Regions from separate parts of the Leucobacter exalbidus genome, predicted to be linked through region 1. Evidence: riboswitches for the same ligand, from Rfam matches in the RefSeq annotation. Region 1 holds a riboswitch; the other holds the start of a gene.
The links. Region 1 has a riboswitch for FMN ahead of ribD (bifunctional diaminohydroxyphosphoribosylaminopyrimidine deaminase/5-amino-6-(5-phosphoribosylamino)uracil reductase RibD). Riboswitches for the same ligand answer to the same signal wherever they lie in the genome.
Positions count from the first base shown of each region.

Region 2: linked by a shared signal. The riboswitch ahead of pnuC (nicotinamide riboside transporter PnuC) and the one ahead of ribD (bifunctional diaminohydroxyphosphoribosylaminopyrimidine deaminase/5-amino-6-(5-phosphoribosylamino)uracil reductase RibD) in region 1 are both predicted to bind FMN.

Region 1 covers NZ_JAFIDA010000001.1:2,203,864-2,211,581, reverse strand. Annotated here, with positions in the region: gene JOF28_RS10060 (bifunctional lysylphosphatidylglycerol flippase/synthetase MprF) at 1-1,198, shown strand, start outside; gene JOF28_RS10055 (DUF1345 domain-containing protein) at 1,198-1,953, shown strand; FMN riboswitch at 2,013-2,155, shown strand; gene ribD (bifunctional diaminohydroxyphosphoribosylaminopyrimidine deaminase/5-amino-6-(5-phosphoribosylamino)uracil reductase RibD) at 2,213-3,424, shown strand; gene JOF28_RS10045 (riboflavin synthase) at 3,424-4,095, shown strand; gene ribB (3,4-dihydroxy-2-butanone-4-phosphate synthase) at 4,092-5,393, shown strand; gene ribH (6,7-dimethyl-8-ribityllumazine synthase) at 5,496-5,984, shown strand; gene JOF28_RS10030 (ABC transporter ATP-binding protein) at 6,120-7,718, shown strand, end outside.
Region 2 covers NZ_JAFIDA010000001.1:1,897,037-1,904,754, forward strand. Annotated here, with positions in the region: gene iolG (inositol 2-dehydrogenase) at 1-335, opposite strand, end outside; gene JOF28_RS08550 (hypothetical protein) at 494-1,246, shown strand; gene JOF28_RS08555 (LacI family DNA-binding transcriptional regulator) at 1,260-2,273, opposite strand; gene JOF28_RS08560 (Gfo/Idh/MocA family protein) at 2,497-3,744, shown strand; gene JOF28_RS08565 (sugar phosphate isomerase/epimerase family protein) at 3,741-4,736, shown strand; gene JOF28_RS08570 (hypothetical protein) at 4,841-5,242, shown strand; FMN riboswitch at 5,310-5,436, shown strand; gene pnuC (nicotinamide riboside transporter PnuC) at 5,507-6,214, shown strand; gene JOF28_RS08580 (sugar porter family MFS transporter) at 6,298-7,718, opposite strand, start outside.

The DNA.
Region 1 (7,718 bases):
CATTGCGCAGCTCGAGCGCTTTGGCGGGGGCACCATCTCGTGGATGACCACGTGGGATCTGAATCAGCGCATCGCGGCGACCTCGACGACATCTGCCACCGTGACCTCAGCGGCCACCGGAGACTCAGCGGCCCCCGCACTCACCGCAAACACCGCCGCCGTCATTTCAGGGACGACCGCAACTCACGGCGCGATCGCATACCAAGCGCACTCGGGAGTAGCCGTCATGCTCGGCGACCCCATCGTTGCCGCTAGTACCGCGCAGGCCGCGCTCAAGGAGTTCGCGCACACCACGCAGCAGGCAGGCCTCACCCCGTGTGCGTTCTCGGTCAGCTCTGCGGTGGCCGAGGCCCGCCCCCGCGGCTGGCGGTCAGTCATCGTGGCGGAAGACACCATCGTCGATCTACCCGGCCTCGAATTTAAGGGCAAGCCCTGGGGCGCGGTGCGCACTTCTATCAACCGAGCCACCCGCGAGAACATCACGTTTCGTATGGTGCGTCTCTCAGAAGAACCATGGTCGACACTCGCCCAGGTGCGCGCCATTTCTGAGCAGTGGACGGGCGATAAGGGACTCCCCGAGATGCGCTTCACGCTCGGTACGGTCGAGGAAGCGCTTGACCCTCGGGTGCTCGTGGGGATCGCGGTCGATGAGGAGGGCAGTCTGCACGGCGTCACCTCGTGGCTGCCCGTCTACGGCCCCGCAGATACCGTCACGGGCGAACCCCGCATTATCGGCTGGACCCTCGACCTGATGCGGCGCCGAGACGGCGGCTTCGGCCCGGTGATGGAGTTTCTCATCGCCTCCTCGGCTCAGCACTTCTCAGAGCAGGGCTACGAATTTGTGTCACTCTCGGGTGCACCCCTGGTGCGCCCGGCCGATGCCGAGACCGGCCCGATCGACCAGGTGCTCGAACAGTTGGGTGGGCTCATCGAGCCCCTTTACGGGTTCAAGTCGCTGCACCGCTTCAAGCAGAAGTTCAATCCGCGTCACGAGTCACTGCACCTGATCTACCGCGACGAGGGCGATCTGCCGCGCATTGGCATCGCGCTCACGCGCGCCTATCTGCCCGATGCGTCACTGCGCGATCTGGTGGCGTCGGCCACTGCAAAGCCTGAGCCCGCAGCACCCAAACCCGCAGCGCCCAAACCCACAGCTCAGTCAGCGCCCACCGATACCGCGCACCGAGGCACCCCCTGATGGCCTTCGAACAACCCGCCGATCCGGCGCCAACCCCACTCACGAAGCGCCCGCCGCAGACCGAGTCCCCGCTGCATTCCGCGGTCGTGCTCACCACCGCAATCGTAGGCATCCTGATGCAGGTATGGCTCGTGTGGGTGGGCGCCGACCTGCTGTGGGGCCCCGATCACCCCAACGATCCCGACGACCTGACCGTACTGCTCACCTGGTGCATTATTGCGACGGTGTATCTCGGCGCCACGGCGATCACCCTGAGCGTGAAGGCCCAATCACCGCACGCAGATTCGCAGCTCACGCGCACCGTGATCGGGCACCCGCTGTCGCGGCTACTCTCGGTGGTGTTCACCTTTGGGGCCAGCCTCATCGGCCTCGTCGTCGCCATCGACATCATCACCGATCTGGGGCACGACCGGCACGACACCGCGTTCGAAGCGGCGGGGGTGTGGGCCATGATGCTGGCGTGGGTGATGTTCAATTGGGGGTACGCGCGCATCTATTTCTCGCTCTATCACCGCGCCAAGGTGCCCCCGCTGGCCTTCCCCGGCACCGATGATCCGCGGCTGGTGGACTTCGCGTATCTCGCGTTCACCAACGCCACCAACTTCTCGGTGTCAGACGTGCAGGTGCTCTCCACGCGCATGCGGTGGACGATCGTGTGGCACACGACGCTCGCGTTTTTCTTCAACGCGCTCATCATCGGCCTCATCATCAACGTGCTCGCAAACGGCAAACTCCTGGCCGACTTCATCAGCTAGCTCCGTTCGCTTGCACCGAACGGCCTATCGCCCGGGGATGCCGAAGAGCTACGATAGGAAATGTGTTCCGGGGTCGGTGAGAATCCGAACCGGCGGTGATAGTCCGCGAGCGTCGCATCCGCGATGTTGAACCGGTGAAACTCCGGTACCGACGGTGATGGGCAAGTAGGTTTTGCTCTAGTCCGGATGAGAGGAACGCAAGCAGTCGCGAATTGACGCGACTTCTGGCGTACCCGGCATGCAGGAAACGGCGGCCGCCATGCTTGATACAGCACTCATCGAAGACGCGATGCACCGTGCGCTGCGTATCGCGCGCCGCGGCCCCGCCCCCGACGCAAACCCCCAGGTGGGTTGCGTGCTGCTCGATGGCTCAGGCGCGATCGTGGCCGAGGGCTGGCATTTGGGATCCGGATCCCCCCACGCCGAAGCCGCCGCCCTTGCCCGGCTGCCCGAGTCGTGGCGTGCGCGCGCCGGTGAGCTCACCGCCGTAGTGACGCTCGAGCCGTGCAACCACACGGGCCGCACCGGTCCGTGCGCGGTGGCACTGCGCGAGGCCGGCATTGGGGCCGTTGTGTACGCGATGCCCGACCCCGGCGGGGCCTCCTCTGGCGGGGCTTCTGCCGGCGGCGCCGAGACCTTGCGCGCGGCTGGCGTGGCAGTTGAGAGTGGTGTGCTCGCGGCCGAGGCGCGCGAGCTGCTGCGCGATTGGTTAGCCGCGCAGGCCTCGCAGACCGAACAGCCCGAACAGCCGACCGGCCTGCAGCGCCCCCGCGTCATCGTGAAGTGGGCGCAGACCCTTGACGGGCGCGCCGCCGCGGCCGACGGTTCGAGCCAGTGGATCACGGGCCCCGAAGCCCGCGCCGATGTGCACCGCAGGCGCGCCGCCGCCGATGCCATTCTGGTTGGCACGGGCACACTGCTCGCCGACGATCCCAGCCTCACCGCACGCGCCAGCGACGGCAGCCTGTTGGTGCCCGCGGCCGAGCAGCCAATTCCTGTGGTGCTCGGCCGGCGTCCCATTCCCGCGGACGCCCGCATTCATGAGCACCCGGCGCTTGCCGCCCACGGCCGTACCGCCCCGTTGCAGTTCACGGGCGAGGATTTCGCCGCCGACTTTGCCGCACTCGCCGCCCAGGGCATAACGAGCGTGTTCATCGAGGGCGGCCCCGCCATCATCAGTGCGGTGATCGCGGCGGGCCTGGCCGATGAGGCGCTCGTCTATGTCGCCCCGTCGCTGCTCGGGGGCCCGCGGTGTGCGCTGGGAGATCTCGAGATCAGCAGCATCGCCGACATATTGCCCCTCAGGTATGCAACCGTGACCCAGCTCGGCACAGACTGGCTCATCGCGGCAGAGTTCGATTACCGCCCCGGGCAGACCCACGCGCCCACCCCAAACCTTGCGCCCGCGCTTTCCGCAGACCCTGCGGCCGCCCCCGCGCTTTTACCCACACATACTCCGAAGGGAATGTAATGTTTACCGGACTCATTGAGGAGATCGGGGAGATCGTTGCGGTTACCCCTATCGATGACTCACTCAGGCTCACCATCGCGGGCCCGCTCGTCACAAGCGACGCCGATCATGGCGCCTCGATCTGCGTATCGGGGGTGTGCCTCACCGTTATTGACCGCAGCACTCCCGGCCAGTTCACCGCAGATGTGATGGCCCAAACGCTCAACATGTCAACGATCGGCGGGCTCGCTGCCGGGTCGGGCGTGAACCTCGAGCGTGCGGTGCGCATGGACACCAGGCTCGGCGGACACATCGTGCAGGGCCACGTCGATGGCACCGCACGCCTGGTGTCGGTGACCGAGCACGAAGCGTGGCGGGTGCTGCGCTTCGCCGTGGCACACGACATCGCTGCGCTGCTCGTCGATAAGGGCTCAATCACGGTCTCGGGGGTGTCACTGACCGTCTCGAACGTGTCGGCGCCCGAGCAGCCCGAGCACTGGTTCGAGGTCTCACTGATTCCAGAAACCCTCACGGCGACCACGCTCGGCCGCCTCACCGCGGGCGATCTCGTCAATGTCGAGACCGATATTCTCGCCCGCCACGTCGCCCGCATGCTGCGCATGGGGTTCACCCCGGGCACCCCCTCTTCTTCTCCGCTCTCCACCATCCCAACCGAAGGACCCGCATCATGACCGTTTCAGGCATTTCTTCCATTGCCGAGGCCGTCGCCGCCATCAAGGCCGGCCGCCCCGTCATTGTCGCCGACGATGAAGATCGCGAGAACGAGGGCGATGTCATCCTGTCGGCCCAGCTCGCCACCCCCGAGTGGATCGGCTGGGCGGTGCGCTGGTCGTCAGGGCTACTGTGCGCGCCGATGACCGATGAGGTCGCCAACCAACTCGACCTGCCTATGATGGTCGAGCGCAACGAAGACGCCCGCGGCACCGCCTACACGGTGACGGTCGATGCGGCCCAGGGGGTCACCACCGGCATCAGCGCGAGCGATCGCGCCACGACGCTGCGCGCCCTCGCGAACCCCGAAGGTGTGCCGACCGACGTGAATCGCCCCGGCCACATTCTGCCGCTGCGCGCGGTGCCGGGCGGCGTGCGCGCCCGCGCGGGCCACACCGAGGCCGGCGTCGAGCTCATGAAGCTTGCGGGTCTCTCACCCGTCGCCGTGATCGGCGAGATCGTGGCCGAAGACGGCGAGATGATGCGCCTCCCCGGCCTCATCGAGCTCGGGGCCGCCGAGGGCATCCCCGTGATCACCATTGAGCAGCTCATCGAGCACCTCAACGAGGTCGACCCGATCGCCGACGAGAACGGCCAGAGCGGCCAGGCCAGCCAGCACGGCACCGCCGCCACGTCCAGCCAGCGCCGCATCAGCATGCGCGCCCGCACCCTGCTCCCCACCGAGCACGGCGAATTTCAGACGAGCGCCTACCGCGACCGTCGCGCGGGCGTCGATCACCTTGCCCTCGTTGCGAACGCTCCCGATGGCTCGGCACCCGGGGCCGGATCACTCGTGCGCGTGCACTCCGAGTGCATCACTGGCGAGGCATTTGGCTCGCTGAAGTGCGAGTGCGGCCCGCAGCTGCAGGCCTCGATGAAGCTGATCCACGAAAAGGGCGGCGTGCTCGTCTACCTGCGCGGCCACGAGGGCCGCGGCATCGGTCTCGCGAACAAACTGCGCGCCTACCAGCTGCAGGAGCAGGGCGTCGACACCCTCGATGCCAACCTGCAGCTCGGCCTGCCCGGCGACGCCCGCGACTACACCGCGGCCGCAGATATCCTCGCTGACCTGGGTGTTTCCGACATTCGCCTGCTCACCAATAACCCTGACAAGGTCGAGCAGCTGCGCGCGCACGGCATCGAGGTCGCCGAGCGAGTGCCGCTCGTTGTGGGCGTCAATGAGGTCAACATCGGCTACATGTCGGCCAAGCGCGACCGCATGCGGCACGAGCTGCCCACCGACATCACACTGCCGTAACTGCGGCACGGCACACTGCGGCACCGCACCAGCGGCACCCACGGCCAGCCAGCGGCACCGCACCATCACCACACCACGTTTCCCTCACCTAAGGAGTACCCCATGAGCGGAGCCGGAGCTCCAGACCTGTCCGTCGATGCGAGCGGCACCAGGGTCGCCATCATCGCGGGCCACTGGCACGACGAAATCCTCACCCCCATGATCGAGGAGGCCCAGCGCGCGGTCGCCGCGTCGGGCGCCACGGCCGAACTGTTTCGCGTGGCGGGGGCCTTCGAGATGCCCCTCGCCGCGCAGGCCGCGCTCTCAGCGGCCCCGGGAGATGAACCCCGCTTCGACGCGGCCGTGTGCCTCGGCGTGATCGTGCGCGGCGGCACGCCCCACTTCGATTACGTCTGCAACGCGGTCACCGACGGCCTCACGCGCGTGCAGCTCGACACCGGCCGCCCGGTCGGTTTCGGCGTGCTCACCGTCGACACCGAGCAGCAGGCGCTCGACCGTTCGGGCCGCCCCGGCGCCCCCGAATCAAAGGGCCGCGAGGCCGCAGAGGCCGCGCTGCACCTGCTCGCGACCATGCGCGCGATCCGGGGCTAATTCAACAGACACCGCGATGCCGGATCGGGCCGTGCGCCCGCGCACCCCGATTCGGCGCTCGCGGCTCTGCCGCCCAGCAGCCGCCCCGCAGCCACTTCGGGCGAACTGTCAGGGGTGTCGGCCTAGAGTGGGGCCGTGACCGGGCACCCAGAAAACGCACCAGATACCGCGAAGCAGACGGCTGGCGTTGCCGCCTCAGAAGGCGCATCGCGCAGGCGAGGCAAGCGCCCGCAGCCGCAGCATCGCGGCCCGCGCGCCTCGCTGAAGCAGCTGCTGCCGTACTTGTTCGAGCAGCGCAAATTGCTCACGCTCGCCGTGGTCTTTGGGCTCGTCGGTGCCGTAATGTCGCTCGCGCAGCCGCTGCTGCTCGGCCAGCTGATCACCCGCGTTGAAGAGTCACAGCCGCTCGGTTGGCTGCTCGGTGCGCTGTGCATCATCGTGGTCATCGGCGCGGTACTCGGCGGCTTGCAGCACTACGTATTGCAGCGCATGGGCGAGGGTGTGGTGCTCGCCAGTCGCAAGCGCCTCATCGGGCGCATGCTGCAGCTGCCGATCTCTGAGTTCGATCGCCGCCGCACGGGCGACCTTGTGTCGCGCGTTGGCAGCGATACGACGCTGTTGCGCGCGGTGCTGACGCAGGGTTTTGTTGAGGCCATCAGCGGCATGCTCGTGTTCGTGGGTGCTCTCGTGGGCATGCTCGTCATCGATGCCCCGCTGTTTCTCGTCACGTTTGCGGTGATCGTGTCGGCACTCGTCGTGGTCGTCGTCGTGTCGGGCCGCATTCGCCCGGCTGTGGCCCGCTCGCAAGAGAAGGTCGGCGATCTCGCCGCCCAGGTCGACCGCTCGCTCTCGTCGATTCGCACGATTCGTGCCGCCGGAGCCACCGAACGCGAGCAGCGCGCCACCGAGAAGGACGCCGAAGAGGCCTACGTGTTTGGCGTGCGCGTCGCCCGCATCTCGGCGTTCATCGTGCCCGTCTCGTTCCTCGCGATGCAGCTGTCATTTCTCGTCGTCATTGGCCTGGGCGGTTACCGCGTCGCCACCGGCTCAATCGCGATCTCGCAGCTCGTCACGTTCATCATCTTCCTGTTCTTAATGGTGATGCCGCTCGGCCAGGCATTCGGCGCGATCTCGGCGGTGAGCCAGGCGCTGGGTGCGCTCGGCCGTATCCAAGAGATCACCTCGCTGCCCACCGAGACTGAGCACGATGCCGCGCTCTCGCCCACCGGCCGCATTGAGCCGCTGCACGACGCGGGCCTCGCCCCGGCGCTCGAATTCACCGATGTGCACTTCACCTACCGCTCAGCGGCCCCCGCCCGCACTGACGCCCGCGATCTCGTGCGCGGCGGCAGCCGTGGGGCCCGACGCGACGCCGAGGCGGCCCCGGCCGAGCTCGTCGAAACCCCCGTGCTGCACGGGGTGAGCTTCTCGGTGCCGCGCGGCTCACGCGTCGCCCTCGTCGGCCCCTCGGGTGCCGGCAAATCGACCATGCTCGCGCTGATCGAGCGGTTCTACGACCCCGACTCTGGCCAGGTCGCGCTCTACGGCAACGACCTGCGCGCCCTCGACCGCCGCGAACTGCGCGCCCAGTTCGGGTACGTCGAACAAGACGCTGCGGTGCTCGCGGGCTCGCTGCGCGACAACCTCATCCTCGCCGCCCCCGACGCGAGCGATGCCGCGTGCGAGCGCGTGCTGCGCGCGGTGAACCTGGGCTCGCTGCTTGATCGATCCGGA
Region 2 (7,718 bases), 310 kb from region 1:
AGCGGGCGCAGCGCGTTGACGCGCTCGATATCGAGGTCGATGGGCTTCTCGCACAGCACGGGGATGCCCGCGCGCACCGCGGCGGCGATCAGGTCAACGTGGGTGGGAGTGGGCGACGCGATCAGCACGGCATCGATTTCGCCCGAGGCGATGAGCTCTTCGGGGTTATCGGTGACTGTGCCGCCGAAGCGTGCGGCGACGCCCTTCGCGCCCTCGATGAACGGGTCTGCGATCCAGCTCAGTGTCGCACCGGGGAGTGCGGCGATTGTGGCGGCGTGTACCTGGCCGATGCGGCCGGTGCCGATGAGTCCAAAACGAACGGGTTGCTGCGTCATTGCGATCCCCTTGGGGTCTGGATCGCGCTCACTTAGCACGATCTAAATTGATAAGACAATAAGATTATTCTACGGGGTACAGTGCCGCCTTTCCAAGCACAATGACTGACCTGCGCCGCTGTGTATGCTGCCGCCCTCGGAATGCGAGAATAAACACCATGGGCGAGGACACAGCTGCGCGTTACACCAGGCCGCCATCGCGCAGCGCCACAAAACGCGGCGTCTGGATTGGGGTCGCGCTCTTCGCTGCGAGCCTGATCGTGTGGGTGGGCGGCCCGCTCTCGGCGCCCCTGTTTCCCGAAGAAGTAATGACCAACTGCACGGTGCAGCAATCCTCGGCTTCGCGACGGCCCCGAGCACGCGTCTTGAGCGACTGCGGCAGCTTCAGATCGAAGAAGACCGCCGTCTGCACCGCCGACCCGAGCTTGCGAGTGCAGCTGGTCGCCGGCACTGACTACGACTTCGTGGTGCGCGGCGCCCACATCCCCCTCGTGCTCTCGCGCACACTAGCCTCGGCGACGGTCTCAGAAAATCAGCCTGCGCCCCCAGACAGAGGGGCGAAACTGCGCGCTGCCGCCGATGCGCTTGAAGAGCTTCAGCGCAGCAATGAGAGCAATTCGGCCGGCCCCGCAGAGCCCCCTGCCGAAGACCCTGAGGACGCCGAATTTCGCGAGAGCATCAAAAGACTCGAGGATCAGTTCTCGCCCGAGACACTGCGCGCGTTTGATTACGAGCAGCCCCCGTACTCGCCCGAGTGCGATGCGTCACGCAGGGTAATGACCACCCGGGGGCCGCAGATCATGAAGCCCGACCGCGCGGCCGAGGTATTGCGTGTACCGGCCGGCACCACCGCGCGCGACCCACTGATTCCGTGCGATCCCAATGAATGCCGCCGGTTCGACATCGAATAGCTCACGGCGAGGTCTAGTACGCCGCAACCGATCCGCGCGCAACCAGGCGGGGCGTGAAGCTGCGCGATGCAATCTGCGTGGCACCGCCCTCAAGCTTCGCGATGAGCACCTGTCCTGCGGCCTCCCCCAGCTCGCGGGGGTCACCGCTCACACTGGTGAGCGACACGAGCCCGTACGCCGCGATCGGCGAATCGTCGTAGCCGACCACCGACAGGTCGCCCGGTACCGCAATCCCCAGCTCGCGAGCGGCGCCGATGACGCCGACCGCCATCGGGTCGTTCACCGCAAAGACCGCGGTGGGGCGCGGCGCCTGCGCTGACTCAGCGCGGGCCAGCAGCTCCGCAGCCACCTCGCGGGCCGCGGCTTCGCCCGTGTCGGGCGCCCGCACGACCGTGGGCGTGAGACCCAATTCGGCGATGGCGTCGCAGTAGCCGCGCTCACGCCGTGCCGCGCTCGCGCCGGGGGCCGAGACACACGCGATGTCGCGGTGGCCCTGCACGGCCAGGTGCATCGTCGCAAGGCGGCCGCCCGCCGCTTCATCGCTAGCAATGACGGGCAACTCGGCCAGTTCGGCGCCGAGATCGCGCACGCCGAGCACGACGGCGGGCACCCCGCTGCGCGCGACCGCCGGGGCCGAGGCTTCGCCAGCCAACACAATGCCGTCGACGCGCAGTGCCCGAAATGCCTCGATGGGGTCGATGCCCAGGTGGGCGTTGAGGCTCGCGTCGGCGACGCTTAAGGCGTAGCCGCCTTCGGCGAGCGCGGTGCGCAGCCCAGCAAGCGCCTCAACGAACCAGAGGTTGGAGAAGTCGTCGATGATGACGCCGACGCTGCGCGTACGGGTGCCCGCGAGGCCTGCGGCGAGCCGGCTCGGGGTGTAGTTCAGCGCGGTCACGGCCTCGAGTACGGCTTCGCGCTTCGCGTCGCTCACCCGGGGTGAATCGCGCAACACGAGCGACACGAGTGACTTCGAGACGCCTGCGCGTTCGGCTACGTCGTAGATGGTCGGTCGTTTCTTCACGGTCATCTCTTTCTGTTCCCCTCGACGATACTGCGTTTACGCAAGCGCGGGGTTCCCAGCGACACGCAGCTTTCAACATTGACAGAACAAAGCTCCACGGGATAGCGTACTCATCATTGGAGCGCTCCAATACTAGCTAAAGACTACAGAACAACCGCGAGCGCCCCACACTGCTTCACCAGCCCCCCTGCAACACCCGCGGCCCTCAAGCCCTGTGAAAGGAACCACCGTGACCTCATCAATCGGCGTCGCCGTCATCGGCGCAGGCATGGCAGGCAAGGCCCACGCGGCCGCCTTCCGTGCAGCCTCTACCGTCTACTCTCCCGTACTACCCGAGATTCGCCTCGTGGCCATCGGTGATGTGTACGCCCCGCTCGGCCAGGAGGCCGCGAAGCGGTTTGGGTTTGAGCGTCACGAATCAGACTGGAAGGCCATCGCGGCCGCCGACGACATTGACGTCGTGAGCGTGGTCGTGGCGAACTCGCTGCACCGCGAGATCGTCGAGGGCCTGCTCGCCGCCGGCAAGCACGTGCTCTGCGAGAAGCCGCTCAGTGACACGATCGAAGACGCCCGCGCCATGGCCGACGCCGCCCGAGAGGCAGAGGCCCGCGGCACCGTCGCCCGCATCGGCTTCAGCTACCTGCGTGCCCCCGGCATCGCGTTCATGCGTCAGCTCATCGACGACGGCCGCATCGGCGACGTGTTCCACTTCTCGGCCCACTACTGGACCGACTACGGCTGCCGCCCCGATGTGCCCATCAGCTGGCGCTACCAGGGCCCCGCTGGATCAGGAGCGCTCGGCGACGTTGGCAGCCACCTGAGCTACATCGCCGAGCATCTGTGCGGCGGCGTGCAAGAGGTCTCGGGCGGCCGGTTCCACACCTCGATCACCGAGCGCCCCAAGCCCATCGGTCAGGTCGTGGGCCACAGCCGCGGCAACGTCAGCACCGAAATGTCACCCGTCACGAACGACGACTACGCCACGTTCAATGCCAAATTTGAACGCTGCGTCGGCTCCATCGAGGTATCCCGCGTCGCCGCAGGCCACCCCAACAGCCTCTCCATTGAGGTGTTCGGATCGAAGGGCGCCGCACGCTGGAGTCAGACCAACCCATCACAGGTGGAGGTCATGCTGCATGACGAGCTCGGCGACCTCGCCGGCTACCGCACCGTGCCCCTCGGCCCCGCGCACCCGCACTACGCGGGCGGCTGGGCGATGGATGCCCCGGGCGTCGGCATCGGCCAGAACGATCTGTTCGTGCACCAGGCGCGCGCGTTCCTCGAGGAGGTCGCGGGCCTGCCCGAGGCCGAATCACTGCCGCGCTGCAAGAGCTTCGACGACGGCGTGCACAACATGGAGTTTCTCGCCGCAGTTGCCGAGTCGGCCGCGCAGGGCGGGGCCACAGTTCAGGTTCCCGCCAACGCCGCCGGCACCACCAACACCGTCGGCACCAACACCCAGGAGGTCGCACGATGAAACTCGGTGTCTACAACGCGATTCTGCACGACCGCAGCCTGCCCGAGGCGATCGAGGTCATCAAGAACCTGGGCCTTTCGGGCATCGAGCTCAACTCGGGCGGCTTTCTGCCCGCCCACCACATCCCCACCTTTGACGACATTCTCGTCTCAGATACTGCCCGCGACGACTTTCTCGAACTCTTCGAGGGCACGGGCGTCAGCATTGCCGGCCTCAACGCGAACGGCAACCCGCTGCACCCCAACCGTGCGATCGGCGATGCGCACGCTGCTGACGTGCGCCGTTCGATTCAGCTCGCCAACCGGCTCGGGCAAGATCGCGTGGTCACGATGTCGGGGCTGCCCGGCGGCGAGGCCAGCGCCAGCGTCACCAACTGGGTGGTCAACGCCTGGAACTCGGCGGCGCTTGACGTGCTCGACTACCAGTGGGATGTCGCGACCAAGTTTTGGCGCGAGATGGATGGCTTCGCGGCCGAGCACGGCGTGAAGGTGGCGCTCGAGCTGCACCCGCAGAACCTGGTGTTCAATTCGGCTGACGTGCACAAGCTCATTGAGCTCACGGGCGCCACGCACGTGGGCGTTGAGCTCGACGCGTCGCACCTGTTCTGGCAGCAGATGGATCCTGTGGCCGTGGTGCGCCACCTGGGCGAGCTCGTGTTCCACGCGGCCGCCAAGGATGTGCGGGTGAACCCCGAGTGGGCCAGCATTAACGGCGTGCTCGACAACTCATTCCGTCGCCTCGCCCCCGAAGAGCCGCGCACCAACCTGGGCGGCGACGAGTGGGCCAACGAGTGGCCCAAGAATTCGGCGTGGGATTTCGTGGCGCTGGGCCGCGGCCACGACACCGCATTCTGGACCGAGTTCTTGCGGGCACTGCACGAGGTCGACCCCGAAATGTGGGTCAACATCGAGCACGAAGACGTTTCGCTCGGCCGCATCGAGGGCCTCGAGGTCGCCGCGCAGGTGCTGCGGGCGGCCAACGCGGCGCTGTAAGACAGGGCGCGATCCGGGGCTCAGCAGGTCTTTGCCTCGGATCGCGCTTTAGCCCGCCGTGCCCCGCGTCACCGCGCGCGCCAGCACCCGCGTACCCTGGGGGTATGCCTTCTCAATACGATGCCGCTTTGCAACTTGATATTCCGCTGGAAATGGCGCGACGTCACGGCATCCCCTCGAACATCTCGCAGGCCGATCTCAATGAGATCGACCAAAACCCGCCGGCCTGGCTCGCCCAGTCGCGCGCCAACCGCACCGGCAAGAAGAAGGTGTGGGCGACGCTGCAGTGCGCGATCTGCAGTTACTCAGAGCAGGCGCGCCCCAAGAAGTGGTGGCCCGAGTTCACGCTGCTCGCGTGCTACGACCACGAGGCGCACGAACTGCCCAAGCCGTTTAGTGCCGCAACCACGCGCACCTTTGTGTACGGTGTGGGCAGCCGCTTCACCGGCGTCATCGACGCCGACGAGAGCGCAGAAGGTGAATCAGCCGAAGCTCCCGAAGCCTAAGCCAACCGTCACATAAGCGCACCTTCGCCCCGCAACCGCGCGGGTGCGCTAGCATTTCAAGTAAACATACGTGCTCCGGGGTCGGTGAAATTCCGAACCGGCGGTGATAGTCCGCGACCCGAGGCCCCTAGGGCTGAGGTTGAATCGGTGAAATTCCGATACCGACAGTAAAGTCTGGATGAGAGAAGCACATGCGTGGGCGACACCATTTCGTGTACCCGCGTACCCTCGGCGACATGAACCCGAGAGGAACGCCTGCCCATCATGCACTGCTTGATCGAAGCTTTTAATTCTCAGTGGGTGCTACCCGGCGGCCAAACACTGCTCGTGCGCGAAGTCGTCGGCAACGTGTTTGGGCTCGCGAGCGCATTCGGCGGCATGCGGCGCAAGATCTGGGCGTGGCCCGTCGGCATCGTGGGCAATCTGCTGCTGCTCACCGTGTTTCTGGGGTCGATCATTAGCCCGGATCACGAACTGCCGAACCTTCTCGGCCAGGCTGGCCGACAGGTCATGTTTATCGCTGTTGCCGTGTTTGGTTGGGTGCGGTGGCGCCAGGCCAGCAGCAACGGCGGGCAGGTGACGCCCCGCTGGGCCTCAAATCCCACCCGCATTGGCCTCGTGCTGACGCTCGTGCTCGGCACGGTCGCACTCACGCCGCTGTTTCGCGCGCTGGGTTCGTGGGATCCTGTGTGGGCCGATGCGTGGACATTTGTCGGGTCGCTGCTGGCCACCTACGGCATGGCGAAGGGCTGGACCGAGTTCTGGCTGATCTGGATCGCCGTCGACGTAGTCGGGGTGCCGCTGTTGTTTAGCACCGGCTACTACGCGACCGGGTTTATGTACGTCTTCTACGGCATCTTTACCGCCATCGGCTTTGTGGTGTGGGCCCGGGCCCAGTCGCACAGTAAGCCGCGCATCGACAACATCATGCCCGACCCGCGCGTGAGCCGGGCCACAGAGCCCGCTGAGTAGTCGGGCAGCAACTCACGCAAAAGGCACCTTCCCCAGCGGGGAAGGTGCCTTTCGGTTTCAGCCTGGCTGGTGAGTGCTAACTACTAGCCCTTGCGGGGCACGTAGATCGCGCCCGTTGTGATGTCTGAGTCGAGCTCTTCGAGGGTGCGACCGCGCGTCTCGGGCACGAACTTCAAGATGAAGAAGAACGAGATCACGTTGACGATGGCGAAGATCACGAAGAGGCCCATACCCACCGCGCCAACAATGGTCGGCACGAAGGTGGCGACGATACCGTTGGTGACCCAGAGCACGCACACCGACAGGCCCATGCCCACGCCGCGCATGTGCTGCGGGAATACCTCAGACAGATACACCCAGGTCGCGATGTTGAGGAACAGCTGGATCGAGCCGATCATTACGACGATCAGCACCAGGAACACCCAGGGTCGGGCGGGGTTGCCCACGGGGAACAGGGCCATCATCGCGACGGCGATCAGCACGTGCGACAGCGCGGTCATACCGTAGCCCCAGAGGAAGTTGGTGCGGCGGTTGATGCGGTCCATGTAGATCACGGCGATGATGCCGCCAATGACGGCGATGATGCCGGGGGCGATGTTGACCCAGCCGATCATGTCCTCGCTGAAGCCGGCCTCGGCGAGCATGCGCTGGCCGTAGTACATGATGGCGTTGACGCCGGTGAACTGCTGGGCGACGCCCAGGCCGCAGGCGACGAGCAAAATCATGAGCAGGTTGCGGTTCTTCAGCACGGCCTTGAGGCCGAGCTGGCCACGAGCGGCTACTCGATCCTGAGCGGTACCGGCCTGAATGTCGGCGAACTCGGCTTCAGCGCGATCCTTCGAACGCACGGTATTGAGTACGGCGAGGGCCTCTGCATCGCGTCCCTTTTCGATCAGCCAGCGGGGTGACTCGGGCATGCGCAGCATGCCGAAGAATAGGAAGATAGCGGGCACGGCACACACGGCGAACATGATGCGCCACACGCCATCTTCGTGGCCCCAGAGTGCCGCGATAATCGCGTTGACCACGAAGGCTGCGAGCTGGCCGATGACGATCATCAGCTCGTTGCGGCCCGAGAGCGAGCCGCGAATTTCGTAGGGTGCCATCTCTGACAGGTAGACGGGCACGACCGCCGAGGCGCCGCCGACCGCGAGACCGAGCGTGATGCGCCCAAGGATCAGCATCGAGTAACCGATGGTGGTGTGGGTGCCGTGCTCGGGGCCGCCCGGTGAGGTGATAACGAGGATCGTGCCGAGGAAGAATAGCGTCGAGAGCACGATGATCGTGGGGCGGCGGCCGATCTTGTCGGCGAGGCGGCCACACACCATGGCACCCACAGCGGCTGCGAAAACGAGCGCGCTGATCACGATGCCGATCTGCAGCGAGTTGAAGCCCATTTCGGCTTGCAGTGGCCGCTCAGCACCATTGGCTACGCCGGTGTCGTAACCAAACAGCAGTCCACCGAAGGTTGCTACAAGAGCAACCGTTCCGAGCCTTTTGCGAT